One region of the Kocuria turfanensis genome, then DNA from elsewhere that is predicted to be linked to it. Evidence: riboswitches for the same ligand, from Rfam matches in the RefSeq annotation. Region 1 holds a riboswitch; each other region holds the start of a gene.

Region 1 (7,107 bases):
CCGGGTCACGGTCACCGCCCGGCTCCAGCCCGGGGAGCCGGCCGTCAGCCGCGGCGCCCCCGCGGGCCAGATCGCCTCGATCGACCTCGAGGAGCTGCGCGAGCGCTGGGACCGGCCGAACGGGACGGCGGCCTACGGCGAGGTCTTCGCCGAGGACCCGGCCCCCGCGGCGGCCCCCGCGCCGGCTCCGGAGCCGGAGACCGACTCCGGGCCGCACCTGTCCTACTCGTTGCAGTGGTACGCGTTCGCGGCGCTGTTCTTCGTGGCCTGGGGCTACGCCGCCCGCCAGCAGGCCCGCAACGACGCCTGGGACCGCCAGTTCGCCCAGGAGATGGAGCGCCGGCTCGCACGGTTCTACGACGAGGACGGCAACTACATCGGCGAGGGCGACGAGGAGCTCGTCGTCCGCCAGCTCGAGATGGCCGACGACATGCCCGCCCACCTCAGGTCGCTCATGCGCCCCCGGCCGCAGCGCCGGCGCTCCCGCCCCACCTGTGAGGACGAGGAGGACGCGATGCTGGACGCCCTGGAGGCGTCGGCCGCGGACCGGAGCGGGAGCCGGGTCCCGCTCCGGTCCGCGGACGAATTGCACTGACCCGCAGCGTTGTTGATGCACTCCGACACGAGACGGTGGGCCGGGACGGACAGTCTCCGCTCACCGCTCACGGCCGGCTCAGGAACTGGCGTCCGCCCCTCTGGTGCCCTGCCGGACAGCCTTGGCCGCCAGGAGATAGGCGAGGATCCACGGTTCGACGAGGTACCGGTGGCCCAGCCGCCGCGGCTGGGTGGCCAGCCGGTAGGCCCATTCCAGGCCCAGGGGCCCGAGCCAGCGCGGAGCCGATTTCTGGATCCCGGAGTACTGGTCGATCACCCCGCCGACGGCCGCATAGATCGCCGTGGGCAACTCCTCCCAGTGCCGGCTCAGGAACTCCTCCTGCAGCGGCATCCCCAGGCCCACGATGACGAAGTCCGGCCGGAACTCCTGGAGGGTTCCGACGATGCGGTCCTCGAGTGCGAGGTTCCACCCTTCGCCGGGCCAGCCCTCGACCGTGCGCTCGGGGTCCCCCGCACGGAGGAGAGCAACCGTGGCGGCGTTGCTTTCGGGGCTCGCGCCAATGACGGCCACGCGCCGCACGGGGGTGCTCCGGATCAGGCCGGGCAACCAATCCATGGTGCCGATACGGTGGCGCCTGGCGCTGAGCGGCCGCCCGGAGCACCACTTGGCCATTTTCAGGATGGGAAAGCCATCCGTCAGCACCACGTCGGCCTTGTCGTAGAAAGCGCGGAACGTCGGGTTGACCTCCCACGTGTAGAGACTGTGCAGATTGTGGCCGAGAATCACGGTCTTGCGCCGCTCCTCCCAGGTGGCCGCAATCCACCGGTGCAGCTCATTGGTGTCCATCGGTGTCACCCGGATGCCGCTGACCGGGATCTCGATCTCGCCCCGCTTGTCCGTCTGAGTCTGGTACTTAAGCATGTGTTCCCCCACTGGCTCGGCAGTTGCTGCCTCATCGATTGTTGGTCGGCACGTTCGCCCACCGCCGTGGGACTCCCAGATCCTGATTGGCGCATGGGACACGATCCCGTGGGCGCAGCATTCGGGGACACCAGCCCGTATTCCCCCGAATACCCGCCAACATTCACGTTAGCAACGACGGGCCTCCCGGTGTGCCCCCACTTCCGGGTTGCGCCGTCCCCCAATATGTACCTATTTGCATTGATATGCCTCCGTGCATCCAGCGAGGTTGCGCCCTGCAGAGTGGATGCTCTATTGGCGTCAAGGCGCTGTGAGGTCGCGTTGGGCGGTCTCGTCGAGCCAGTGCTGACAGCGCTGGAGGAGCATGACGGTGAAAACCATCAAACCCATCGTGGTAGACGTATCCACGTCTCTCCCACCCAGGTGCAGTACCCCTTGCCCTGCTCGCCTGCTCCACAGGGCCTCGGCGAAGCCCAACCGCTAATCCACCACATGTAAGGCAGTGGGTGTTGTGTCCTGGATGCGCAACCCCGCCGGGGACAGCTGAGGGCCCTGCCAGACACAAGGCCCCTCAGCGTTGCGTGGTGATCGTGACCAGCGTGGTGGAACGGGATGTCGATCAGTCCTCGTCCTCGTCCTCGTCGTCGCTCTCGACAAGCTCGCCCCGGACTCCTTGCCCTCGGGGAGGGCGAAGGCGAAGAGGATAAGCCCGGCCACCGGGTCTACCCACGCCGCGCCGGTCAGCGGGAAGAGGATCAGCCCAGTCAGAGTGGAGACGGACAGCAGCGCGCAAATCCCGGTCTCGGCGGCACCAGCCAGGATCAGGTCGTCCCCCAGGGCCGTGCCGGCCTTCTTCTTGACCGCGACCAGCACCGGCATGATGACCAGCGAGAGCACCGGGATGATGATGCTCACCGGAGAGGGGTCGGGGGTCTTGCCCTCGGATTGCCAATTGAGGGCCCGCGAGCCAGTCTCGGATCCGTCGGATTCTTCGGTCCGGGCTACGTCGCTTCTCCACATTATCGACGGGTGCCCCAGCCTAAGGGGAGCAAAGACTGGGGCACCCTAACGCCCGTGCACGGGGTGATGAGAACGGGGTGTTCTCACTCGCAAACTATGCCCTCACCGGTCCGGAAGAACAGCCCGTACAGCTACCAGAGGGCAAGTTATGGGGAATCTTCACGCCATCTTGAGGAAAACTATACAAACGACTTCGAAGTCAAAGCGGGAATCCTACGCTGAGCAGGGGCCACACTGCCGTGGGTGTCCTGATGACGGGGGGTCACTTCACCCCGTGTTGGCGGGTGAGTCCATCACCGGTCACGGCGACGACGGAAAGACACCGCAACGAGAGCCCCGCAGACCGCGACATCAGGCCCTGGGAGCACGGTTGCTCCCAGCGGGAACCCGGCTTCCTCCGCTACTGTCGAGGACGACACCTCCCGGCGCCGCGGCGCGGCCTGAGCCTGACGCGGGGCTGTCCGGTGAGCCTGCCCGAGTACCCTGAGGAGCACGACCGCCGTGGAGACCGACCGGCTCAGATCGCTGTCCCCGCACGGATCCGCGGCACCACCGGCCGGACCCGACAACTTGCAGTGCTCCCGCAAGGGCTGCGGCGCGGACGCTGCGTGGCGGATCCGCTGGAACAACCCGCGCATCCACACCCCACACCACCGCAAGAGCTGGCTGGCGTGCCCCGACCACCGCGAGAACCTCGAGAGGTTCCTCCGCGCCCAGGGCTTCTGGAAGGACACCGTCCCGCTCGGCCAAGGCGGGCCCGCCGGGCAGGACCGACCGTGAGCGACGACCGGTTCCAGCTCAGCGGGAAATGGCTCGACTTCTCTCTGTGGGCCGGCGCCGCCGCGGCGGTCTCCGTGGACCTGGCCGACTGGCAGATGGACCGCAACGACCACCCCCTCGGGTAGGAGGCGGTCATTTCGCAAGGGCATGGCAGGCGTCGCCACGGCGAGGCGGATATCTTGTTGGCGTCTCGAGCGGCCGATGCCGTTGCCCGCTCGCCCCGCCGGTTGGAGGCCCCCTGTGAAGCGCACCAGCACCGCCCTCGTCCTGGGGTGCGCCCTGGTCCTGCCCGGATATACCGGCAGTATCGAGGAAGCAGCAGACGAAGCATCCTCCGGATTTCCCGTTGCCGCAAACGGAATCAACGTCTTGGAGGCGGCCGTGTCGATGCCGTCTGAACACTGACCCCCGGGCGTGCCCCTAAGGCCATGCAGTCGAATCACCTGCCGGCGAACACATCGATTCCTGTCCTGCCCTTGAGCGTGCCCGTTCTTCCTCTACACGCTGAAGGCATGAAGATTCGATGAAGAAATGTGCTTCGTTCGGATGGCGGATGGCGGATTACGGCAGATATGAGTGCGCGCTGAATTTATCCTCCCGATATTCTCCGAAGCCACCGCCCGAGAGCCTCGATCGCTTTTCTTACCCTACGCGCGTAAACCGCCCACCGCAGCCACCGGCGGTCTCCCAGTGCTGACAGGCCGCCGCAGGCGTGCCGAGGGTGTGCATCTTCGGGCCCACCAGGGACTCTCCCCGGCCACGCCCCCGCTAACGGTGAACACCCTGACGTTCCCGCTCGAAACGAAGCTCCGCTGGGTCGGGAACACGGTGCTGAGCACCCTCGGCAACCAAGGCGACCACCCGATCAGCGGCCGTGACCAAAACGTGACATTAGGGGGTGGGCCCTGTATCGTCCTCCGCGTGCCGAGAGCTGATCTTCTTGGCGCCCCCGTGGCACATCGCCGAGTTCTGCCGGTGCCCGGGGTTCCTGAAGAGAAATCGCTTGGCAGAAGCGGGGGAACCATTACCGGTCCCGGTGTACCGGGGCCTTGGGGTTAAGCCGTGCAGAGCGCGTGCGTTCTGCGGCCGGGTGTCTCCCACCCGCATCCGACAGCTCACCTCGTAGGCAAAGGGAGGAATCCACCCATGTCGCTTTTCACGCAGAACACTGCCCGCCACCGCGCCGAGACCTCCTCGCGCGCCGTGCGCACCACCACCGTCGTCGCCGCCGCCGGCGCAGCACTGGTGGGCTCCATCGCTCCGGCCCAGGCCTACGCCGAGATCCCCGCCGCCTCCGGGTCCTCCTATGCGGCTCCGGCCTCGGCGATGGCCGATCTGGCCTCCTACACCTACCAGGCCCCGGTCGCCGCGCAGCCCGCCGCCCCCGCCGACCAGGCCCCGGCCCCGCAGCAGAGCGCCGCCACCTCGAGCGTGAGCCCGCAGTCCACCGCCACCACCGAACTCGCCCCGGCCGCCGGCGGCATCGTGGGCACGGCCATGCAGGGTGTGGGCACCGGCTACGTCTGGGGCGGGACCTCCTTCGGGGCCTGGGACTGCTCCGGATTCACCGGCTGGGTCTACGCCCAGAACGGCATCGACATCCCCCGCACCAGCTCCCAGCAGATCGCCGCGGCCACCCCGACCGCCACCCCGCAGCCCGGTGACCTGGTGTCCCAGAACGGTGGCAACCACATCGGCATCTACATCGGTGGCGGCAAGATGGTCTCTGCGTTGAACCCGACCCAGGGCACCTTCGTCCACTCCGTCAACGCCATGCCCGTCGACGGGTACTACACCTACCGCTGAGCCGGACTCGCTGCTGCGGTGCCCCACATGGTCACCGCAGCAGATCCCCGGACCGCTCTCACCCGGGGCCGGACCGCCTCTACCTCACGCGCACCTGCTGCGCCCTTCACCTGCTGCGGGAGTGCTCCTCTCCGAAAGCACCCCCGTCGGACATCGGTCGTTTCGGTGACACCGTCCGGGATCAGGCCTGCACTGGGGCGGTGAGTGATGCGCTGGGCGCGGCCTGAACCAGTTTCCGCGGCTAACCGGCCGACCACTTGAGTCCGGCGCCCGCGTCTCCACCGTCCAGACCCAGACCGATGTCCTCGTCGACTGCTCCCCGGGGGCGCCCACATCGGGGTCCATCCCGGCGGCGGCGAGGCCGTGCACGGCGGCCGGAACGGCCACCAGGCGGTCCTCGACAGCGTCAACGTCGGCTCCGGGCCGGTCCAGGTTTGCCTACGCTGAGCCGGTTCAGGCATCACATACTCCGGGTGCGTCCTCTTTGAACGACCAGCAAGGAGTGCGCACCCGGTCCTCACATCCCGCCCCAGGCCTGGATCTTCTGCGTCGTCGCCGTTAGCCACCGAGGACGCGCCTCTCCTGCGCTCGAGGATGCACACTCGCCGACATGTCCAGGAGTGGATGGTGGACGATCTTCCGAAGAAGGCCTTGCAGGAAAGGCTCAGCGCAGTGAGCTACTGTCCTGCCCGTTCATGAGGAGCAAGACCCTTTTTGGGCCTTTCAAGGAGGACGCATGGCTGGCGGTACGGACCCGGAGCGGGCGCGGCAGCAACGTGCTGCGCTGCTGGATCAGCACTGGGCGGCCGATGCCCGGGCCACCCGCAGGCGGCGGCTCCTGGCGGGCGCGGGCGCGGTGACGGCTGTCGCGGCGGTCGGGGCCCTGGTGACGGTGGCGGTGATCAACGATCCCCCGCCCCAGGCGCGGGAGGACATCGAGATCGCCGGGCTGCAGACCTACGAGGGCCTCGGCAACTCCCACGTGGAGACCGCGGTGGACTACGAGCAGTCCCCCCCGGTGGGCGGGGACCACGCCAGTGACTGGCTCAACTGCGGGGTCTACACCGAGCCGGTGCCCGAGGAGAACGCCGTGCACGCCTTGGAGCACGGGGCCGTGTGGGCCGCCTACGACCCCTCCGCCCTGTCCGAGGACCAGGTGGCTGAGTTACGCCAGGCCGTCCCGGACACCTACGTGGTGCTCTCCCCCTACGAGGACCTGGGCGCCCCCATCATGATCTCGGCGTGGGGGGCTCAGGTCGCCCTGGACTCCCCGGAAGATGAGCGCCTGGAGCAGTTCGTGACCAAGTACTGGCAGTCCCCCGACGCCCCGGAGCCCGGGGCATCCTGCACCGGCGGCATCGATGCCCCCAGCCGGGTCGCATGAGCACCAGCACCACCGGCGCCGCCTCCAGGAGCTCGGCAGGGCACCGGGGACGGTGGGTCCTGCTGGTGCTGGCGGCCGTGCTGTTGGTGGCGGCCGGCTGGGCGGTGGGGCAGCTGAGCGCTCCGACGTCGTCCACCCCGGCGGAGGGCAGCCCGGAAGCCGGGTTCGCCCGCGACATGCAAACCCATCACCTGCAGGCGGTGGAAATGAGTTCCTTGGTCCGTGACCGTACGGAAGACCCGGAGATCCGCCGGTTGGCATACGACATCTCCCGCACCCAGCAACAACAGGCCGGGCAGATGTACGGCTGGCTCTCCGTGTGGGGATTGCCCCAGGCCTCATCCCAACCGGCCATGGCCTGGATGGACGACGGCGACCAGAACCACACATCCATGCCCGGCATGGACTCCACGAGCCCTGGTCCGGACGCGCGAATGCCGGGCATGGCCACCGCCGAGCAGCTGGCCGAGCTGGAGGACGCCCAAGGCCAGGAGGCCGAACGGCTCTACCTCGAGTTGATGATCCCCCACCACCAAGCCGGAGCAGCCATGGCCCAAGCCATCCTGGAGCACACTGACAACCCCGTGGTGACCTCTCTGGCGCAATCGATCGCCACCAGCCAGACCTCGGAGATCAAGTA
Region 2 (7,107 bases), on a different contig from region 1:
CTCGTCGCCGCAGGCCTTGCAGGCGGCCCGGCATGCCTCCAGGACGACCCGGGTGACCTCGGCGTTGTTGCCGGTCTGACGGGAGAGCACACGGCCGGTGGTCGCGCAGATGTCGGCGCAGTCCAGGTTCTTACGGATGCAGGTGCTCAGTTGCGCGACCATGTCCTCGGCCAGGCAGGCATCCGCGCAGGCGGTACAGGTCTGGGCGCACTCGAAACAGGCCTCGATGCACTCCGCCAACTTCTGCTGGTCGATGTCCCCCAGGTCCTTCGGGTAGGTCTCCAGCATCGAGCTCACGTGATGAGTCATGGTTCTGCTCCTTCTCTCATACTGCGGTTCGTGCGGTATATCGATCTGGTGCCGACGGATCTTGCGATCCACCATGTTTCCGACAGTAGCCTTATCAGCGTTGTATCTAAACGGTGATCAACTCCATGTCAGGGCGATGAGCGGGAATCTTCACGGAACCTTCAAGAAGGAGGTCCTGGAACCGTGGGGCCTTCCCTGGCGCGGCGGGCTAGTGAGCTTGTCGGCATGGAGCAGCGCCACGCACGTGGACGCACCCGTGCGGCTGGGCCCGTCCGGTACCGGTTCCGCACGTCGGGTGGCAGCCCCAGACGGGAGCGTGCGAACGTGGCGGACACCTGGAGATGCAGGGGAGGAAACTGTCCCTGTTGGCTAGATACAAGAGGGCTGTGTCTGTGCGGTTTTCCTCCGTGGGGTGACCCGGCCAGCTGATGTCCGCCTGAGCGGCGGAGGACCGAGAAGGGAGTACACCATGCAGGTGGGACTGGTAGGACTGGGCAAGATGGGCGGCAACATGGGTGAGCGGCTGCGCGAGGCCGGCCACACAGTGGTCGGCTACGACACCGACCCGGAGCTCTCCGACTCCGAGAGCCTCACCGCCATGGTGGAGCAGATCGGCACCCCGCCCCGGGTCGTGTGGGTCATGGTGCCGGACACGGTGGTGGACACCGTGATCGACGAGCTGGCCGGCGTGCTGGGCGAGGGCGACGTGATCATCGACGGCGGCAACTCCCGGTGGATCCACGACGCCCCCCGCGCCCGGAGACTGGCCGAACGGGGCATCGAGTACCTGGACTGCGGGGTCTCCGGCGGCGTGTGGGGGATCACCCAGGGATACGCCCTGATGGTCGGCGGGGACGAGGGCACCGTGGCCAAGGCGCAGCCGATCTTCGACTCGCTCAAACCCGCCGGCGAGTTTGGCTTCGTCCACGCCGGTGAGCACGGTGCGGGTCACTTCGCGAAGATGGTCCACAACGGCATCGAGTACGCGATCATGCAGGCCTACGCCGAGGGCTGGGAACTGCTCGAGGCCGCCGGTCACGTCCGCTCGGTACGGGAGACCTTCAACTCCTGGCGCGAGGGGTCGGTGATCAAGTCCTGGCTGCTGGACCTGGCGGTGAACGCGCTCAACGAGGACGAGCACCTGGACCGGCTCGCCGGCTACGCCGAGGACTCCGGCGAAGGCCGCTGGACGGTGGAGGCCGCTCTGGACCTCGCGGTCCCGGTGCCGGCCATCTCCAGCGCCCTCTTCGCCCGGTTCGCCTCCCGGCAGGACCAGGCCCCGGCGATGAAGATGATCGCGGCGATGCGCAACCAGTTCGGCGGCCACACGGTCCGCGACGTGGCCGCGGGCCCCGAGCACGTCGAGGCCGCACCCGGCGAGGAGCCGGCCCACCCCGCCGAGCAGTAGGTCCGACCGTCCCCGCCGCCAACGGCTCGGAAGCGGCCACCCTCACCCCTCTGCAAGGCCTGTGCGCCATGCCGATCCGCACGGTCACCACGGTCGGCACTGCTCCCGCCCGGTGCCGGCCTTGTCGAGGAACGCCTACGGGGCGAGGGGATCGCGGATCAACAGCCGGTGACCACGATCGAGGCAGCGGTGACGGCACCGCCCGGCGTCCCCAATCGGCCCCGGAATACTGATCGGCCCAGCCACGTGGCAGCCGGCAGCCCAGTGGATCCGCCGCTGACCATCCTGGCCTCACCAACGACAGCGAAGGACCCGCTTAATTACTCCCCTCGCAGCGGGCCATTGATCTACCGGTCCCATACATGGACCCGGATGAATTTGAAGATCTCGTGAAGAAAGCAGCTCTTCTCACCTGTTCGACACCCTTGGATATGAAGATTTCATGAAGGAAACAGTTCACTCCCCCAAGCAATGCTGGGCGGTTTCGTAAAAAAATCCGAGAACACCCTTGAGGGACGCTGAAGCTCCCCCGGGGGTTCACCTTCCCCCGCACCGGGCGCAGGCCGAAGGATTCCACGGGTAATGAGGGGCAGCGGATCCGAGCTCCCACCGCGCTCATCGGCGCGATACCGCAGGTCAGAGCCTCCCCGGGGCGGTCCCGATGAGTGGTGGCACGGGGAGGAAAGACAGCTAGCGGCGCCACCCCGCCGGAACGAATGTGCCCCAGGCGTGGTGGGCTACCGGCCGTTTTGCCGGCGACCGCGCGAGGCCGGCGCAAGCCTTTTCCCGGCACCACAGGGAATGTGACCTTTTCGTTATCTAGGCGCTAGTGTCCTCTGCGTGCCGTTGGCTGATCTCATCGGCTTCCCCGGGTGCTTCGCCGAATTCTGCCGGCAGCCGGGGTCCCCAATACAGAAATGACTTGGCAGAAGCGGGGGAACCATACCCGGTCCGCACCCGGACCTTGGGGTGAAGCCGCCGGAGCTGCAGGCTCGGCGGCCGGGTGCCTCCCACCCGAACCCGACAGCTCACCTCGTAGGCAAAAGGAGGACCCTCATTCATGGCTTTCTTCACGCGTAGCTCTGCCCGCCACCGCGCCCAGACCCCCTCGCACCTGGTGCGCACCACGACCCTGGCCGCCGCTGTCGGCGCGGCGGTGATCGGCTCCGTCGCCCCCGCTCAGGCCTATGCCGAAGCCCCCGCCACGTCCGGCACCGCATACTCGACCCCCGCGACCTCCCCGGCTCCGGCCGCTTCCCAGGCCCCCGTCACCGTGCAGGCGGCGAGCCTGCCGGCCGCTGGGGCGGCCACCTCGAGTCTGTCCCCCCAGTCCTCGGACATTTCCGAGATCTCCGCCACCTCCGCTGCGGCCGGCGGCATTGTCGGCACCGCGATGCAGGGCGTCGGTACCGGCTACGTCTGGGGCGGCACGGACTTCGGCGCCTGGGACTGCTCCGGTTTCACCCAGTGGGTCTACGCCCAGCAGGGCATCGACCTCCCCCGCACCAGCCAGCAGCAGTGGGCGGCCGGCACCCCGACCACTGACCCGCAGCCCGGCGACCTCGTCGTCCAGAACGGCGGGGCCCACATCGGGATCTACCTCGGTGGCGGCAAGATGATCTCCGCGCTGAACCCCACCCAGGGCACCTTCGTGCACAGCGTGAATGCCATGCCGACGGTCGGCTACGTCACTTTCCGCTGAGCCAACCCGCCGCCCGCCACGAATGCCGCCCGTGGCGGGCGGCGGGTGTGCCCCCACCTGATCAGCATCCAGGATCGGTCGGTCAGAACCTGAGATGCCTGCATCAGGCCACCGCCGGGGAACACCCCGATTCGGCCCCCTGATGGGCCCGCTCTTGAAGGTTCAGTGAAGATCTACCGCCCAGCCCTCCCAGCCCGGAGAAAGCAACCACGGCGGGGTTACCGTGGACGGATCGGCCCGCCTCGACCCGAGGCTGAGCAGAGCAAACACCACGATGTGCAGGCCCAGCACGGGCTGCTGCGAAGGAGAGGTTCGTCATGACGTCGACGATCAAGCACCTGGCCGCCGGGACGGCCCTGGCGCTGGCCCTCAGCGGTGCCGGGGCGACCGCGGCGGTCGCGTCCCCGACGCACCAGCCTGCCTCCGCCTCCGCACAGACGGGCGCTGAGCGGCACATGAACCACGACCGCCATTTCGCCGTGATGATGGTCCCCCACCACCAGGGTGCCACCGACATGGCCGAGCTGGCCCTGCAGAAGTCCGAGCGTCCCGAGATCCGTGACCTGGCGGAGAAGATCATCGAGGCCCAGACCGAGGAGATCCAGCAGCTGGAAGCAGCGGCCCAGCGGCTGGCCGCCGAGAACACCCCGGGACACCACCACCACCACGGCCACGGCCACGGCCACGGCCACCACCACGGCCACGGGCACCACGGCCACGGCCATGGCGGCCATGGTCAGAGCATGAATGCCGACATGCAGGGCGCCATGATGGGCGAAATGGACGGCATGGACGGCATGAGCCTGGAAGAGCTGGCGAAACTGTCCGGGGATGATTTCGACAAGGCCTTCCTCGAAGAGATGATCGCCCACCACCAGATGGCTCTCGAGATGGCCGAGATGGAGCTGCAGATGGGCACCGACCCAGAGCTGCGAGCCATGGCGGAGAAGATGATCGAGGACCAGCAGGCGGAGATCGAGCTCATGCAGGGCTGGTTGGAGGAGTGGTTCGCGGCCTGATCCAGGACCACGAACTGAGCCCCCACCGGCTGGAACGGGCCGACACCGGGACGTCATGATCCCCGTCGACCCGTTCCAGCCAGTCCAGTGCGGTGATCCCCGACGCGGCACCCGATGGGCGCGCGCCCTTCGCACAGTCAGCAGCACCCCAAACGGTCACCGACCAACCGCAGGTTCGCCAGCGCCGCGTCCTCTTGCCTCAGGACACGGACCCCCTCGCCTGGGGTCTTGCTCCTCCAGCGCGCGCACCGTCACCGAGATGGCCGAGACCACCGGAGTCCCCTCGCTCGGTGGTGGTGGCCGGGTCCCGACCGTGTTGCGTCTGTCCGGGCTCGTGAAGGGGCGACACGCGATCTTCTCCGTGCCCGATAACCCTCTCATCCGCCCGGGGCAGGGGATCGTTAGCCACAGCGACCACCGGTTCACCGGTGAGCCCGGCCACGTCGAGTCCACCCCCTGTTTCGTTTCCGAGGCCTCAGACACGGTCGCCCTGGGACGCTGGGGCTCGCAGCACAGTGTTCATGTCACCGCGATCAGTACCGGGAGGACAGATGACGGATCCGCTCACCGGACGTGTGCTGGTGGTCGACGACGAGGTCGACCTCGCGCAGCTGGTCGCGGGCTATCTGCGCAAGGCCGGACTCGAGGTCGTGGTGCGCCACGACGGCAACCAGGCGGTGGCCGCGGTGCGGGAGTACACCCCCGACGTGCTCGTGCTGGATCTGGGGCTGCCGGGGATCGGGGGGATCGAGGTGTGCCGTCAGGTGCGGACCTTCTCGGACTGCCACGTGCTGATGCTCACCGCCCGGGATGATGAGGTCGACAAGATCGTGGGCCTGTCGGTCGGTGCCGACGACTACGTGACCAAACCGTTCAGCCCGCGCGAACTCGTGGCGCGGGTCCAGGCCATGCTGCGCCGGGCCCGCACGGGAAGTGTTGAATCCACTACAGCCTTACCGCACGGACAGCAGGCACTGGTGATCGGGGAACTGGTGGTGGACGGGGACTCCCGCCAAGTGCACCTGGCCGGGGAACCGGTGGCGTTGACCCGGATCGAGTTCGACCTGCTCCTGTGCCTGGCTGCCCGCCCGCAACTGGTGCTCTCGCGCCGGCAGCTGGTGGAGCTGGTCTGGGACACCACCTGGACCGGGGACGAACACCTGGTGGACGTGCACATCGGGCGGATCCGCAAGAAACTCGGCGACGTAGCCACCAGGCCGACATTCATCCACACGATCCGCGGGATCGGCTACCGGATGGGCACCGGGCGATGAGCGCCGCCGTCTCCGACCGGACCCGGGCCTGGTCGTGGTCCTGGAGCCCGTTGACGGTGCGATTGATGCTGGCCCAGACAGCGGTGCTGGCCATCGGGCTGATCATCGTGGTGATCACCGCGGTGCTGGTCGGGCCGAGCATGTTCTATCACGAGCTCGTCGAGACCGGCCACGCCGATGCGGCCACCGGGCTGGTGCACCTGGAAGACGCCTTCCGCTCGGTGAGCCTTACCGCCCTGACCATCGGCGGGCTGCCGGCGCTCTACATCGCCGGGATGCTCACCTTCTACCTCTACCGCACGATCGGGCGGTCCCTGACCTCCTTCAGCACCGCCGCCCAGGAGGTGGCTGCCGGCAACTACGACGTGCGTGTCACCTCCACCAGCCTGGGCCCGGAATTCGACTCCCTGGCCGGGTCTTTCAACGACATGGCCGCCAGGCTCGACGCCGTGGACACCACTCGCCGCCAGATGCTGGCCGATCTGGCGCACGAGATGCGCACCCCCCTGGCCAGTCTCAAAGGACATCTGGAGGGCATCGAGGACGGAGTGGTCGAGTGGGATGAACGAACCACGGGCATCTTGTACGCCCAGATCGCTCGGCTCGAACGACTGGCCCGCGACATCCGCCACCTCACCGCCGCCGAAGAAGGCATGACCCACCTGCAGCTGACCCTCCAGGACCCGGGCCAGCTGGCAGCCCAGGCGGCCGCGGCCGTCCAACAAGACGCCGCCGCTCAGAACATCTCAGTGACCGCCATCAACACCGGCATGGAGGTCCCACCGGTGCTGGTCGACCGGGAAAGGATGGGACAAGTGTTGGGCAACCTGCTGGAGAACGCACTGCGTCACACCCCATCCGGCGGCGCCGTCACCGTGCGCACCGACCACACCCCGGAAGCGGTCACCCTCACCGTCGCCGATACAGGGGAAGGTATCGACCCCCAGCACCTTCCGCACGTCTTCGCACGCTTCTACCGCGCCCACCACGGCCGGGAAGCCCACCGCGGCGGCTCCGGCCTGGGACTGGCCATCAGCAAATCCCTCGTCGAAGCCCAGGGCGGGACCCTGGAGGCCACCAGCGACGGCCCCGGACGCGGGACCAGCTTCCGGATCCGCCTGCCCCGCCACACGCCCCCGGGCTGACGCCAGCGACACCACCAGACCGTGCTGTGACGGCGGCGGGCCGTGCCCGCCGCAGCAGACGTGCTCTCTGCGGCGGGCACGGCCCGTCATGTCGTGGCTACCGGCACAGCCTATCCATGGCTGTCCTTGGCCGGCCTGCCCAGCACCAGCCGGCGGGTGCCTTTCACGCTGGTGCTGACCACCTTCTCCAGCGGTCCCTGCCCCAGGCTCCGGTGCCAGGCCACCGCGAACAGCGCCGCTACCGCCAGGT
Region 3 (7,107 bases), on a different contig from region 1:
TGACGGTGCGCTCGGCCATGCCGGGCAGCGACGCGATCGAGTTCGAGACCCCCTCGTAGCGCGTCTCGAAGTAGGCCTCGTCGGACAGCACCCACAGATTGTGCTGCTGGGCCAGCTGCGCGACGGCCTCGCGCTCGGCCGCCGTGGACTCGGCCGAGATGGGGTTCTGCAGGTCGTTGTAGATGATGGCGACCGTGTTCGGGGTGATCGCGGCGCGCACCTGGTCGAGGTCGATCGCGAATCCGCTCTCCGTGGGGAGGTAGCGGTACGGCACCGCCGTGCCGCCGAGGTACTCGATCTGCGACTCGTAGATCGGGAAGCCGGGGTTCGGGTAGAGCACCTCCTGGCCGGGGTTCATGACCGCCTGCAGGAACTTCGTGATGACGGGCTTTCCGCCGGTCATCACGACGACGTTGTCCGGGGTGAGGCTGATGCCGCGACGTGAGCCGATGTCCTCGGCGAGAGCCTCACGCAGCTCCGGGATGCCGGGGCCGGGGCAGTAGCCCGTGTAGCCGTCGGCGATGGCCCGGTTCATGGCCTCGACGATGTGCGGGGCCGTCGGGATGTTGATGTCGCCGAGGTGGAAGGGGTACACACGGTTCCCCTGTGCCTTCCAGGCGGCCGCGGCCTGGGCGACGCTGAAGGCGGTTTCGGTGCCCAGCCGTTCGAGCCGGTGCGCGAGTTGCCGCATGCTGTTCCACTCCTCGTCGAGTTGGCGATCGATCCACTGCTGGATCTGCACTGAGCATACGACTCATATATCAGTCTGGGAAGAGCGGCTTCAGGATGATGTCCTACATGGAGACAACGAGCGCCGAGCGACCTAAAGGTTCATTCAGGTGCTCACTCTGTCATTCGCTCCTCATTCAGGCACAATGAGTGAGTGACAAGTGAATGAAAGAACGAGTGAGGGAGTTCCGTGAGCGAAACACGCGAGGTCGTCGCCGATCTCCGTCGTCGCGGAGCCGAGCCCACGCAAGTGGAGGTCAAAGCGGCGGCGGGAGGAATGCCGAAATCCCTCAAGGAGACTCTAAGTGCCTTCAGTAACGGGGAGGGAGGCATCGTTCTCCTCGGACTGAGTGAGGACGAGGACTTCACGCCTGTGGCGTCGTTCGACGCCGATGCCATCCGGGATGCTGCGGCAGGCATGGCGGCGGACTCCATGACACCCGCGGTGCGGTGCGAGATCGCCATCGAGCCGTTCGAAGGAGCCCGCATCGTCCGGATCGACGTCCCGGAGATGAATTCCGGCGAGAAGCCGTGCTACGTGACGGCCCGGGGTGTCTACGGAGGTTCTTACCTCCGCGTGGGCGACGGTGATCGGAAACTGACCCAGTACGAGGTCACTCAGCTTCTCGCCAACCAGGGCCAACCCACCGATGATCAGCAGCCGGTCAGGGAGGCCGCACTCGCTGACCTCGACCCCCAAGCGGTCTCCGCGCTGCTCACCCGCGTGCGGGAGCGCTCCCCTCGGGCCTTCGCCGGAGTGTCCGACGACGTCGCTCTCACCCGCCTGGGCGTACTGGTGCGGGACGGTGAGAACCTCGTTCCGTCACTGGCGGGCCTGCTGTGCCTGGGCATCTACCCGCAGCAGTTCTTCCCGCAGCTCAACGTCACCTTCGTGGCGCTGCCGGGAACCACCATGGGCGAAACCACCCAGGACGGACGACGGTTTCTCGACAACCAGACCGTCGACGGTCCGCTGCCGGTCATAGTGCAGGACGCAGTGGCCGCGGTGGAGCGCAATATGCTGCGTGGCGCCGTCATCCAGGGGGCTGGACGGTCGGACCGATACGAGTACCCGCTCGAAGCCGTGCGCGAGCTCGTGGTCAACGCCCTGATGCACCGGGACTACGGCCCCTTGGCCAGGGGGACCCAAGTGCAGATCGAGCTCTATGCAGATCGGCTCGTCGTCAAGAACCCGGGTTCGCTTTACGGCGGCGTCGAGGTCGGAGGGCTCGGCGCGGATGAGATCACGTCCTCGCGCAACGGTCTGCTTGCTCGTCTGCTCTCCGACGTCGAACTCCCGGGCCGGGGCGAGGTGGTCTGCGAGAACAGGGGGTCGGGCATTCCCCGGATCATGGCGACGCTGCGCGCTGCAGGCATGACCCCGCCCGAGTTCGAGGCCACGCTGAGCCACGTCAAGGTCACCGTTCCCCGGCATGCCCTTCTCGACACCGACACCGTGGAATGGATCGCCTCCCTTGGCGTCACCGGCCTCACCGATGCCCAGCACATGGCCCTGGCGATGCTCCACCACGGCACCGAGGTGTCCAACGAGCGGTTGCGCAGTTGGGGACTCGACAGCCGGGAAGCCACCGCGGCACTCACTGACCTCGTGGACAGGGGGCTTGCCGAGCGTTCTGGCGGGAGACGTTATGCCCGGTATCAGCTCTCACCGGACGTCGCGCTGTCTTCCCGAGTGGCCGGATCCGATGTCGACCCATCGAGCCCACTCGAAAGATCGGCGCCTCGACCCGGCGGGACGATCGTCCTGGACGAAGACTTGGAGTCCGTGTTGCGTGCTGTGGGTGCGGAGGGCCTGGATGCCACGCGACCGGTGGCCGCCCACCTGGGATGGACCTACAGCCGGACGCTGAGCCGGATCAACGAGCTCATCGGCCGTGGCATGCTCGAGGCTACGGCTCCTCCCACCAGTCGCAAGCGCCGGTACAGGGTCACGGCTGAAGGTGTCCGACGCCTCTCGGTGTCCTGAGGCGCCCCGTAACGAGACTCGGGTGTGCGGTTCCCGTCGGGACGGGAACCGCACACCCGAATCCTGCGTGGAGTGTCAGCGCACGCGGAGGTAGACGGGACCCGAGCCGACGTTGACGGTCTGGATGACCGTCTGGTTGCCGTTCCAGCCGCCGTGGACGGCCTTGCCGCCGCCGATGTACACGGCGATGTGGGCGAAGCCCATGCCCCCGTTGGCGTAGTAGACCAGGTCACCGGGCTGGGCCTGGGCGGCGGAGACCCGGTGGCCGAGGTTCAGGTAGGAGACCGGCCACCCGTGGTGGTGGATCCCGGCCGCGCGCAGGGACTTGGTGACCAGGGAGGTGCAGTCCTGGCCCACGCCGACCTGGTTCCTGGCCGCGGCGGCGATGGTCGCGGCCTTGCCCGACTGGGACTGGATGCTGACGAGCTGCTGGGGGGCTGCGGCCGGGGCGGCCTGGGCCGGGGCCACGCTGCCGAGCGCCATGGCACCGGCGGCGACCGCCAGGGTCGCCGTGCGTCCCAGCGGGAACGAGCGCTGGGCGCGGTGGCGGGGCGTGCGGGAGTGGAAGATGGGCATGAGTGATGTCCTCCCTTTTGCCTGCGAGGTGAGCTGTCGGATGCGGGTGGGAGACACCCGGTCGCAGGGTGGAGGCCCTGGCGACTTAACCCCTAGGTCCCGGGGGAGGGACCGTTCGTGGTTCCCCCGCTTCTGCCGAGCGATGTGTTCAGGGGGCCCCGGGCACCGGCAGAATTCGGCGATGTGCATGGGGGTACCGATCAGTGGGGGGATCGGCACGGAGAGAACACTAATCGAAAAGTAACGAGAAAGTCTCGTTTTGATCACGGGCGTGTCTCGGAATCTGTTGCGATTTGGCTGTGGGCACCTGCGCCCACGGCTGGCTCGCCCGGCGAGGGGTGGCGGCGGAGATCCCCAGGAGGCTCATCTCGAGACGAAGGTGGTCTTGACCTGCGGCTCTGCCCAGCTCATGCCGACGGGTAGGTACGTTCCTGTCCTGGGGCGGGAGGTCCCTCGGCGACACCCATGTCATGGCGCAAGAATTCGCGGGAAAAGCTTCCCGAAGTTGAGCCCCCGATAGTGGTGTAGCGCGGTGGTCCTGCTCGTCGTTCCGGACGAGGGCGCGGCCACCGTGAGATCTTTCGAGTTCACCTCTCACAGCACCCTCGAAAGGACATCATCACGATGACCGCTCCTCACATTGTCGACCCTGTCGGCCTGCTCGGCGAAGCCCTGTCCGAAGCGTCCCCGGATCTGATGCGGTCCCTGCTGCAGACGGTGATCAACGCGCTGCTCTCCGCCGACGCCGAGGCGGTGGTCGGCGCCGAATGGGGCCGACCCGCTCCCGAGCGGGTGACCCAGCGCAACGGCTACCGGCACCGCGACCTCGACACCCGCATCGGCACTATCGACGTCGCCGTCCCGAAGCTGCGCACCGGCACCTACTTCCCCGACTGGTTGCTCCAGCGGCGCAAACGGGCCGAGTCCGCCCTCATCACGGTCGTGGCCGACTGCTACCTGGCCGGGGTCTCGACCCGCCGGATGGACAAGCTGGTGAAGACCCTGGGGATCAACAGCCTGTCGAAGTCCCAGGTCTCCCGGATGGCCGGTGATCTCGACGAGCACGTGGAGTCCTTCCGCCACCGGCCCCTGGACGAGGCCGGTCCTTTCACGTTCGTGGCCGCCGACGCGCTGACCATGAAGGTCCGCGAAGGCGGGCGCGTAGTGAACGCGGTCGTGCTGCTGGCCACCGGGGTCAACGGCGACGGCCACCGCGAGGTCCTGGGCATGCGGGTGGCCACGGCCGAGACCGGGGCGGCCTGGAACGAGTTCTTCGCCGACCTCGTGGCCCGCGGCCTGGGCGGGGTCCGCCTGGTCACCTCCGACGCCCACGCCGGGCTCAAGGACGCGATCGCCGCGAATCTGCCCGGGGCCACCTGGCAGCGGTGCCGCACCCACTACGCGGCCAATCTCATGTCGATCTGCCCGAAGAGCATGTGGCCGGCCGTGAAGGCGATGCTGCATTCGGCCTACGACCAGCCCGACGCCACCGCCGTGCACGCCCAGTTCGACCGCCTCATCGACTACGTCGCCGAGAAGCTCCCGGCGGTGGCCGAGCATCTGGGGCAGGCCCGGGAGGACATCCTCGCCTTCACGAGCTTCCCCAAGGACGTCTGGGCCCAGATCTGGTCCAACAACCCCGCCGAACGGCTGAACAAGGAGATCCGGCGGCGGACCGACGCAGTCGGGATCTTCCCCAACCGAGCAGCCATCGTCCGCCTCGTCGGCGCCGTGCTGGCCGAACAGACCGACGAGTGGGCCGAAGGCCGCCGCTACCTCGGCCTGGAGGTACTCACCCGATGCCGGCTCACCACCGTCGACGTCACCGGAAGCGAGGTGAATCCCGACCCCCTGACCGCACTGACAGCCTGATCCCCGTACGAAGGATCGTTACACCACTCCCGGGGGCTTGACCGCCTGAGCGCTGAGCTTGGTGAACCATCGGCCCGACTTGATGTCATCCGGGCTGAGCCCCTTGACGAAATCTCGCAGCTTGGCTCGTTCGTCCTCGACGACCTTCCGGTCGGCATCATTCGCGTCGTCGGTGTCGATACCGTCAATCGGAGCCTTGGCCATGGCGAGCCCTCTCGGGTGGATTCAGTGCCCAGCTGGATGGCCAGACCTTGGACAGATCCGCTGACGTCTCAACAGGGGCACCACACGATGGGTCCTGTTGTTGATTCTCAGCGTCGCGGATCCGTTGCATACGCATGCTAATGCCGCGGGGTGACTGGTGACCCGTGACCACGCTGATCTACGCACAGGGGCCATAGGCCCCGGTCATGCACGAGGCTCGGCATGCCGGTGAGTGATTGCACCTACGGCATCTAGACCTCACAGCCGCGCCACGGGAGGTGCTACGGCAGATCCGTGGACTGACGGCCGCCGTGACCTTATCAGCGGGGAATGCGTAGGTCTTCGCTGCAGAAACCCACCCGGGAAATATCCTGATCCGGCCTCAGACCGGGTCGGCCCCGTCGCGCGAGTTGTGCGAGCGAGGAGGTCTCCGCCGACTGCCGAGGCCGGCGAGCAGTGTGTCCAGATCGTCCGAGGTGGCCCATCCGTTGACGGACACCTGACCCTCGGCAGTGACTCGAACTTCTAGGCGGTCATTGCATGTGCCCAGACGGTCCCGGAGATGGGCGTATCGCGGAGTGAGGAAGTGGAAGCGCTGGTTGGTGGAGCCCACCCAGGGGCGGGTGAGATCCGGGAGGGCATCGTCGTAGGGTCCGTCGACCAGGAGATCGGTGGCCCCGAGGAGACGACGAACGGCGTCGTCGCCCCGGGCTGCACGAGCCTCTAGGTCCTCGCGGAGGTAACCGGTGAACGTCATGACGGACAGGCCGCGTACCTGCGCCGCTTCGGCCAGTTCGGCGAGGCCTTCGGCCTGCTCGAACGGTTCGCCGCCGAGCAGGGTGATGCCCTCGACGTCCGAGCGGTCAGCCTCGTCCACGAGCGCGAGCGCTTCTGCGGGCCGTCCACCGCTCTTGGCCCACATGTGCGGATTGAAGCACCCGCGGCAGCGAATGCTGCACCCCTGGATCCACACCGCGAACCGGCGCCCGGGTCCCTCGGCCTCGGTCACCGGGACGACGTGCGACACACGGAGTGTTGCTGTGTCAGATGTCAAGAATTCGCCCACCCGGAGGCCCCTGACGCTGGCCGCCCTGCTCCGCGGCGGGGGCGTCGACCACGACGAGATGAGCAATCCTCGTGTACTGATGCGGCTGCAATCCCGTGGATCGCACGAAGTCGTCGTTGTCCCGGAACGGGCCCTGAGCGTCCCGCACGGACAGGATGTGGCGGGCCAGAGCGTCGTCGATGCCGGGAAGGCGGGCGACGTCCTGAGCAGTCGCCGTGTTGACGTGCACGGGTCCGAATTGTGCCGGTGCCGGTGCTGGTCTCGGTGTGGGGGAGGGTGGCACGAACTGCGCCGGCCCGGACGGCGGGGGCGGCGTCCACGGTCGAGGACCTGGTGCAGGGGCCGGCCGATTGGGCTGGTAGTAAGCGGCGCTGTCGACGCCCGGAAAGTTGAGGCTCGGCTGTCCAAGCTGACGAGCATCAGCTGGCGGCGCCTGCGGTGGAGTGCCTTCCGTGTACCAGGGGACGACCGAGGCCCGCCACCGCAGATACTCCTTATTGAGGACGAAGGCATGAATGATCCCTCCAACCCATGTGGCGAGGAGCACCAGAGCACTGACGTCGCCGAACGCCTGGACTCCCGTGGATCTGCCTACTTCATCGAGAACAAAGATGGAGGCACTGAGCGCAGCATAGACGGCAGCGAGGATCCACCACCGACGCTTCCTCGTGCG
Region 4 (7,107 bases), on a different contig from region 1:
CGGGAGCAGCCTGCAGGACGGGAGCGGCCTGGGCGGCCGGCGTCCCGGTCCTCTGCTCGACCGTCGCGCGGGCCTTGGGCTCCGCCTTCTTCTCGGCCTTCTTCTCGGACGCCTTCTGGGCCTTCGTCACGTGGGCGGCCGGCGCCAGGGAGACGGTGGGGGCGGCGGACGGGGTCGCGGCGGCCACGGCGGACAGCGGGGCGTCGGCGGCGGCCTCCTGGGCCGGGGCCTCGTGCGCGGAGACGGTGGTGGCCAGCGCCAGGCCGGAGAAGGCGGCGACGGCGGCCACGGTGCGGGCCCTGCCGGTGAGGAGGGAGCCGACGCCGGTCGAGGAGTTCAGATCACGAGTCATGGGGGGATTCAGCAGGCTTTCTGGAGGGCCGGGCGAACCTGCCGGGAGACTGCGGTGACAGCACGGATCACCCCGCACGAGGGCGCGCGGGGTGATGCGATCTCCGGCAGCGCGGCGCTCCGGATGCGGAGGGCCGCGCACGGCGGGCGAACGGAGGAGGGGGTGTCCGGGGGGGGACGGGGCGCACCGAGCCCGGGAAGACGGGGGGTGCGGGGCGGACCCGGGAGTGCGGGTCGCGGCGGTCCGGGACGGACCGGGTGCCTCCCGCAGCGACCCTGGGATCACCGCGGGAGGCGAGCCGGATCAGCCGATCCGGTAGTAGCCGTCGAGCTGCATGGCGTTGACGGAGTGGATCTGGGTGCCCTGCGTCGGGTTCAGCGCCGAGATCATCTTGCCGCCGCCGATGTAGATGCCCACGTGGCCGCCACCGTTCTGGGAGACGAGGTCGCCGGGCTGCGGGTTGGCCACGGGGGTGCCGGCGGCGAACTGGTCCCACGTGGTGCGGGGCAGGTCGATGCCGTTCTGGGCGAAGACCCACTGGGTGAAGCCGGAGCAGTCCCAGGCGCCGAAGGCGGTGCCGCCGTAGACGTAGCCGGAGCCGATGCCCTGGTGGGCGGCGCCCACGATGCCGCCGGCGGCCGCGGGGATCTCGGTCGTGGCGTTGGCCTGCGGGGCCACGCTCGCGGTGGAGACCGCCGGCTGCGGGGCCGGGGCCTGGTAGGCCGGGGCCGCGGGCTGCGCGGCGACGGGGGCCTGGTAGGTGTAGGAGGCCAGCGAGGCGGCGGCCGGGGCCGGGGCCGGGGCCGAGTAGGCGGCGCCGGAGGCCGCGGGGACCTCGGCGTAGGCCTGGGCCGGGGCGATGGAGCCGACGATCGCGGCGCCGGCTGCGGCGGCGATCGTGGTGTTGCGCACGGCGTTCGAGGAGGTCTCGGCGCGGTGGCGGGCAGTGTTCTGCTTGAAAATAGCCATGGGTGTGTTCCTCCCTTTGCCTACGAGGTGAGCTGTCGGATTCGGGTGGGAGACACCCGGCCGCGGAGCGCATGCGCTCCGGCGACTTAACCCCAAGGCCCCGGATCACCGGGACCGGAAATGGTTCCCCCGCTTCTGCCAAGCAGTTTCTGTGCATCGGCCCCGGGCACCGGCAGAATTCGGCGATGTGCACGAGGATGCCGATCCGACCAGTGATCAGCACGCGTTGAACAATACATGACCGGTTACGGAAGTGTCACGTTTTGATCACGACGGATCACGGAATTGCATCTCGAAGGGTATGGAAACCCGCGGATTGTGTCGTTTCCGACTATCAGTGCGTGGCGGCGGCGCACGGTGGAGCGAGGGTCCGGACGCCTCGGATCCGGCCGCTCACCAGGTCGTTCACCGCTGACGGGCTCCGATCCGGCCGGACTGGCCGAAAGTGCCTTGTGAACGTCCCCACAATGATGGTCGGGTCTCGCGCCGGGCGCCGCGACGTGCCCCGGACGCGGGCACGGCCCGGCGGGCGCTCAGGCGGCGAGGACCCGGATGGCCCCGGCCGTGCGCAGGTCGATCTCCGCGGACCGGCCGGTGTCGGCGACCTCGATCCGCACCCGCTGACCCTCCACGCGGGCCCGGACCACGGCCCCGGTCAGCACGCCCACGTCGCTCAGCACGCCCAGCAGCGCGGCGTCGGCCTGCACCACCTCCGGCAGCAGCGCCACGGTGTGCGTCCCCTCCGGGTCCGCGCGGGCGGCCTCCAGCAGGGAGGGGTGCCCCGCCGCCGAGGGGCTGTCCCCGACGCCCAGTGCGGCCAGGCCCGGGATCGGCGTGCCGTACGGGGAGTAGCGGGGGCTGTGCAGCAGGTCCACCAGCCGCCGCTCGACCTGCTCGCTCATCACGTGCTCCCAGCGGCACGCCTCGTCGTGGACCTGCGCCAGGTCCAGTCCGATGACGTCGGCCAGCAGCCGCTCCGCCAGACGGTGCTTGCGCATCACCTGCACCGCCCGTTCCCGGCCCAGCTCGGTGAGCACCAGGGAGCGGTCGGCTCCCACCGTCAGCAGCCCGTCGCGCTCCATCCGGGACACCGTCTGCGAGACGGTCGGCCCGGAGTGGTCGAGGCGCTCGACGATGCGCGCCCGCATGGGCGTGATGCCCTCCTCCTCGAGCTCGAGCACGGTCCGCAGGTACATCTCCGTGGTGTCGATCAGATCGCTCATGCCTCAGTCATCCTTCGTCCGGCCGTCCGTCCCCGGGGATCCCGCCCGGTCCGGTCTTCCCGCACGAGCTTAGTCCGCGTGCCCCTGCCGCGGCGGGGACCGGGCCACGGCGGCGGGGACCGGGCCCGGGTGGGGCAGAATGGGCCGGGGCCCGGCCGTGCACGCCCCTGCACGGCCGCCGCGTCCGCCGCCCGCCGCACGTCCGTCATGAGGGAGCACCCGTTGTCCGCACACGTCACCATCCCCCAGCACCTGCTCCCCGCCGACGGCCGGTTCGGCGCCGGGCCCTCCAAGGTCCGCCCGGAGCAGGTCGACGCCGTCGCCCGGGCCGGGGCGGGGCTGCTCGGGACCTCCCACCGGCAGGCACCGGTCCGGCGGCTCGTGGGCTCGGTGCGCGAGGGCCTGGCGCAGTTCCTCCGTCTGCCCGAGGGCCACGAGGTCCTGCTCGGCCTCGGCGGGGCCACCGCCTTCTGGGACGCCGCCGTCTTCGGGCTGGTCGAGGCCAAGGCCCAGCACCTGGTGTTCGGCGAGTTCGGCGCCAAGTTCGCCCAGGCCACGGACGCCGCGCCGTTCCTGGAGGCCTCCTCGGTGGTGGAGTCCCTGCCCGGCACCCGGCCGGAGCCGCGGGCGGAGGACGGCGTGGACGTCTACGCGTGGCCCCAGAACGAGACCTCCACCGGGGTGGCCGCCCCCGTGGTGCGGCCCGCCGGCATCGCGGACGAGGCGCTGGTGCTGGTCGACGCCACCTCGGCGGCGGGCGGCATGGCCGCGGACCTCTCCGCGGCGGACGTCTACTACTTCTCCCCGCAGAAGAACCTCGGCTCCGACGGCGGGCTGTGGCTGGGGGCCTTCTCCCCCGCCGCGATCGAGCGGATCGAGCGGATCGGCGCCTCCGGCCGCTGGGTCCCCGACTTCCTGAAGCTGACCACGGCCCTGGAGAACTCGCGGAAGGACCAGACCTACAACACCCCTGCGCTGGCCACGCTGGTGATGCTGGACGAGCAGCTGCGCTGGCTCAACGGCCGGGGCGGCATGGCCTGGGCGGCGGCCCGCACGAAGGAGTCCTCCGACCTGGTCTACGCCTGGGCCGAGGCCTCCCCCTTCGCCGCCCCCTTCGTGCCCCGCCCGCAGGACCGCTCCACGGTGATCACCACGGTGGACTTCGACTCGACCGTGGACGCCGCCGCCGTGGCCGCCGTGCTGCGCGCCCACGGCGTGGTGGACGTGGAGCCCTACCGCAAGCTGGGGCGCAACCAGCTGCGGATCGCCACGTTCGTCTCGATCGAGCCCGACGACGTGGCGCGGCTGCTGGCCTGCGTGGACCACGTCGTGGACCGGCTGCGCGCGCCGGGCGGCGGACGCTAGGGGGCTCCCCCCGGGGGCGCCGCCCCGGCCGCGGGGCCCCGGGCGCGCAGCCGCAGCCAGAAGAGGGCGCCGACCAGGGCCCCGCCGAGCCCGGCGGCCACGGCCACGCCCATGCCCCACCGCGCCCCGAGGGCGTCCGTGATCCACCCGACCACGGGCGCCCCCACCGGGGTGCCGCCCATGAAGATGGCCATGTACAGGCTCATCACCCGGCCGCGCATCACCGGGGAGGTGGTCGACTGCACGTAGGCGTTGGCGGTGGTCATGATCGTCAGGGAGGACAGCCCGCACGGGACCAGCCACAGCGCGAACACCGTCAGGGTGGGCGCCGTGGCCGCCCCGAGGCAGCTGAGCGCGAAGACGGCGCTGCCGCCGTAGACGTAGCGCAGCCGGGCGCTGCGCCGCCGGGCCGAGAGCAGGGCGCCCGCCACCGTGCCCACCGCGAGGATCGAGTTGAGCGCCCCGAAGGTCTCCGGTCCGCGGCCGAACTCGGGGCCGGCCATGGCGGCCAGGAACACGGCGAAGTTCAGCCCGAAGGTGCCGATGAGGAAGATCGTCACCAGCACCGCCACGATGTCGGGACGGCCCCCGACATAGGCGAGCCCCTCCCGGATCTGCCCGCGCCCCCGCCCGGAGCGCGGCATCCCGCGCAGCTCCTCGGAGCGGATGGCGAGGATCGCGGCGAGCATGGCGCCGAAGGTGAGCGTGTTGAGCAGGAACACCCACCCGGACCCGATCGAGGCCACGAGCACGCCGGCGGCGGCGGGGCCGATCATCCGGGCGGCGTTGAACGACGTGGAGTTCAGGGCCACGGCGTTGGAGAGGTAGTCGTCGTCGACCATCTCGGAGACGAAGGTCTGGCGCACGGGGGCGTCCAGGGTGGACGCGACGCCGAGGGCCAGGGCGAAGGCGTAGACGAGCCCCAGGCTCGCCACCCCGGCCAGCACGGCCGCGCCCAGTCCCGCCGCGAGCGCGGCCATGGCCGTCTGCGTCCACAGCAGCAGGCGGCGCCGGTCCAGCCGGTCGGCGAGCACCCCCGCCCAGGGCGCCAGGAAGAGCTGGGGCAGGAACTGCAGGGCGGTCACCACGCCCATCGCGGTGGCGTCGTGGTCCGAGAGCTCGTCGAAGACCAGCCAGGACTGGGCGGTGCGCTGCATCCACGTGCCGATGTTGGACACCAGCGCGCCCAGGAACCAGACGCGGTAGTTGCGGAAGCGGAAGGACCGGAACATGCCCCGGGCGGGATCGGGTGCGCCCGCGGCCGCGACGCCGCCCCGCGGGGCGCTCAGGGCCGTTCGCCGTCCGGCGACGGCCCGGTCCCGTCCTGCGGGCCGGACCCGGACCCGTCGCCGCCCGCGGCCGGCTCCTCGGCGGCGGTCCCGGGGGCCGGGTCGGCGGGCGCCGCCGCGGCGTCCTCCTCGGCGCGCTCCTGCTCCTCCTGGGCCTTCTCCTCGGGGCTCACGCGCTCGGACCAGGGCACCCACTCGGGGGCCAGCAGGGCGTCCTCCCCGGGCAGCAGGCCGACCTCGCAGACGGTCGCCGTCTTGCTGCGCGGCGCCCGGGCGAGGCTCGCGAACCAGTTCCAGCCGCGGTAGCCGGGCAGGGCGCACTCGAAGAGGTGGACGACCAGCCGGTCCTCCTCGACCCGCACGCGGTGCCCGGGGCCGATCTGCGAGGGCTCCGCGATCTGCTCCACGCCGGCACGGGCGGTGGCGACGTCGGCGATCAGCAGGGCGTCCTGCTTGGGGGCCCGGCGGCGGGCCGGTCGCGCCGGGCGGGCAGGAGGCTCGGGGGCCGCCTCGGCGGGCGCGTCCTGGACGGTCTCCTCGGTCACTGCTGGTCTCCCTCGTGGTGAGTGCTGGGTGGGGTGCCCGGGCCGGGGGCCCGGGCCGGTCGGCTCAGACGTCCAGGTTGTCGGCCACGGTGCGCAGGATGGCGGCGATCTTGCGGCCGTGCGCGGAGTCCGGGTAGCGGCCGCGGTGCAGCCCGTTGGACATCTCGTCCAGGAGCTTGATGAGGTCCTCGGTGATGACCGCCATCTCCTCGGCCGGTTTGCGGACGTTCTTGGCGATCGACGGAGCCCGGTCCAGGATGCGCGCGGACAGCGCCTGCGCGCCGCGCCGCCCCTGGGCCACCCCGAACTCCATGCGCGTCCCCGGCTTCACCGTGGTGGCGCCGGAGGGCAGGGCCGAGGAGGGCAGGAACACCTCCTGGCCGTCGTCGGTCGCCAGGAAGCCGAAGCCCTTCTTGGAATCGAACCACTTCACCTTGCCGGTGGGCACGCTGTCTCCCTCGTCGTCGTCCTCGTGGAAGGGCGGCCCCGCCGTCCGTGCTGCCGGGCCCCCCCTGTGGAACCTCCCATTCTAGCCCTGCTGCAGGCGCCGGGACGCCCGCGGACGCGGTCACGGCGGGGTCCCCGGCTCGCTATTCTGGACCCATGCCTTCCCACGACGACCGCGCCGCCACGCCCGAGGACCGCCCCGCCCCCCGCCCCGGGGTCGACGTCCTCGGCGCCGCCGCGGTCGTGCTGGGCCTGGTCTGCGCGGTGTGCCTGGCGCTGCTGCTGGTGCTCAAGGCCGTCGGCGCGGACCCGTGGGACGGGCTGACGGTGATCCCGTGGTTCGTGCTGCCCGTGGCCTTCCTGCTCTTCTGCGCCACCCTGGTGCGCTCCGTGCTGCGCCGGCGCCGGGCCTGACCCGTGGCCCCGGACGGACTGCTCCGGGACCTCGCGGCCCGCTCCCCCGGTGAGCTGGCCGCGCTGCTCGACGCGCGGCCCGACGCCGTGCGCCCCGGGACGACGACGACCGCCGAGCTCGCCGAGGCCCTGCTCTCCCGGGCCGGGCTGAGCCGGGCCCTCGACGAGCTCTCCCGGCCGGAGCTGGACGCCCTCGAGCGGGCCGTGGTGCTCGGCGCCCCGGACGGTCCCGCCGGCCCGCTGCTGGCCGCCCCGCCGTGGGACCGGCTGCACCGGCTGGCCCTGGTCCACCGGGACGGGGACGCGCTGCGGCTCGTGCCCGGGGTGGCGGAGGCCCTGGGCCGCTACCCCGCCGGGCTGGGCCGGCCGCACCGGGTGCTGGCGGCCCGGGCCGCACGCCTGCGCGGCGGCGAGCCGGCGGCCCCCGCGGCCCCCGAGGTTCCCGGGGAGATCGGGCGCTGGCCCGCGCCGGTGCGGGAGGTGCTCGAGCGGTTCCGCTCCCG

The links. A riboswitch is a leader RNA that binds a small molecule or an ion and turns the genes downstream of it on or off. The one in region 1 is predicted to bind cyclic di-AMP.
Region 2: linked by a shared signal. The riboswitch ahead of AYX06_RS09650 (C40 family peptidase) and the one ahead of AYX06_RS18420 (C40 family peptidase) in region 1 are both predicted to bind cyclic di-AMP.
Region 3: linked by a shared signal. The riboswitch ahead of AYX06_RS20510 (NlpC/P60 family protein) and the one ahead of AYX06_RS18420 (C40 family peptidase) in region 1 are both predicted to bind cyclic di-AMP.
Region 4: linked by a shared signal. The riboswitch ahead of AYX06_RS14940 (C40 family peptidase) and the one ahead of AYX06_RS18420 (C40 family peptidase) in region 1 are both predicted to bind cyclic di-AMP.

What each region holds. Positions count from the first base shown of each region.
Region 1 is NZ_CP014482.1:114,410-121,516, forward strand. Features, by position in the region: gene AYX06_RS18400 (SURF1 family cytochrome oxidase biogenesis protein) at 1-595, shown strand, start outside; gene AYX06_RS18405 (WecB/TagA/CpsF family glycosyltransferase) at 674-1,477, opposite strand; gene AYX06_RS18410 (cation diffusion facilitator family transporter) at 1,958-2,392, opposite strand; gene AYX06_RS18415 (hypothetical protein) at 2,999-3,277, shown strand; gene AYX06_RS20805 (hypothetical protein) at 3,274-3,402, shown strand; gene AYX06_RS20025 (hypothetical protein) at 3,518-3,682, shown strand; cyclic di-AMP (ydaO/yuaA leader) riboswitch at 4,263-4,418, shown strand; gene AYX06_RS18420 (C40 family peptidase) at 4,424-5,083, shown strand; gene AYX06_RS18425 (DUF3105 domain-containing protein) at 5,820-6,467, shown strand; gene AYX06_RS18430 (DUF305 domain-containing protein) at 6,464-7,107, shown strand, end outside.
Region 2 is NZ_CP014480.1:2,079,586-2,086,692, forward strand. Features, by position in the region: gene AYX06_RS09640 (four-helix bundle copper-binding protein) at 1-309, opposite strand, end outside; gene gnd (phosphogluconate dehydrogenase (NAD(+)-dependent, decarboxylating)) at 779-1,717, shown strand; cyclic di-AMP (ydaO/yuaA leader) riboswitch at 2,603-2,771, shown strand; gene AYX06_RS09650 (C40 family peptidase) at 2,778-3,419, shown strand; gene AYX06_RS09655 (DUF305 domain-containing protein) at 3,737-4,438, shown strand; gene AYX06_RS09660 (response regulator transcription factor) at 4,990-5,712, shown strand; gene AYX06_RS09665 (sensor histidine kinase) at 5,709-6,857, shown strand; gene AYX06_RS09670 (heparan-alpha-glucosaminide N-acetyltransferase domain-containing protein) at 6,968-7,107, opposite strand, start outside.
Region 3 is NZ_CP014480.1:2,484,675-2,491,781, forward strand. Features, by position in the region: gene AYX06_RS11515 (pyridoxal phosphate-dependent aminotransferase) at 1-691, opposite strand, end outside; gene AYX06_RS11520 (ATP-binding protein) at 920-2,716, shown strand; gene AYX06_RS20510 (NlpC/P60 family protein) at 2,792-3,292, opposite strand; cyclic di-AMP (ydaO/yuaA leader) riboswitch at 3,298-3,483, opposite strand; gene AYX06_RS11530 (IS256 family transposase) at 3,917-5,164, shown strand; gene AYX06_RS11535 (hypothetical protein) at 5,183-5,368, opposite strand; gene AYX06_RS19810 (4Fe-4S single cluster domain-containing protein) at 5,751-6,434, opposite strand; gene AYX06_RS19815 (ComEA family DNA-binding protein) at 6,412-7,107, opposite strand, start outside.
Region 4 is NZ_CP014480.1:3,249,520-3,256,626, reverse strand. Features, by position in the region: gene AYX06_RS14945 (C40 family peptidase) at 1-352, opposite strand, end outside; gene AYX06_RS14940 (C40 family peptidase) at 656-1,321, opposite strand; cyclic di-AMP (ydaO/yuaA leader) riboswitch at 1,327-1,516, opposite strand; gene AYX06_RS14935 (metal-dependent transcriptional regulator) at 1,855-2,544, opposite strand; gene serC (phosphoserine transaminase) at 2,752-3,909, shown strand; gene AYX06_RS14925 (MFS transporter) at 3,906-5,141, opposite strand; gene AYX06_RS14920 (DUF3027 domain-containing protein) at 5,195-5,743, opposite strand; gene AYX06_RS14915 (cold-shock protein) at 5,808-6,191, opposite strand; gene AYX06_RS14910 (hypothetical protein) at 6,347-6,604, shown strand; gene AYX06_RS14905 (helicase-associated domain-containing protein) at 6,608-7,107, shown strand, end outside.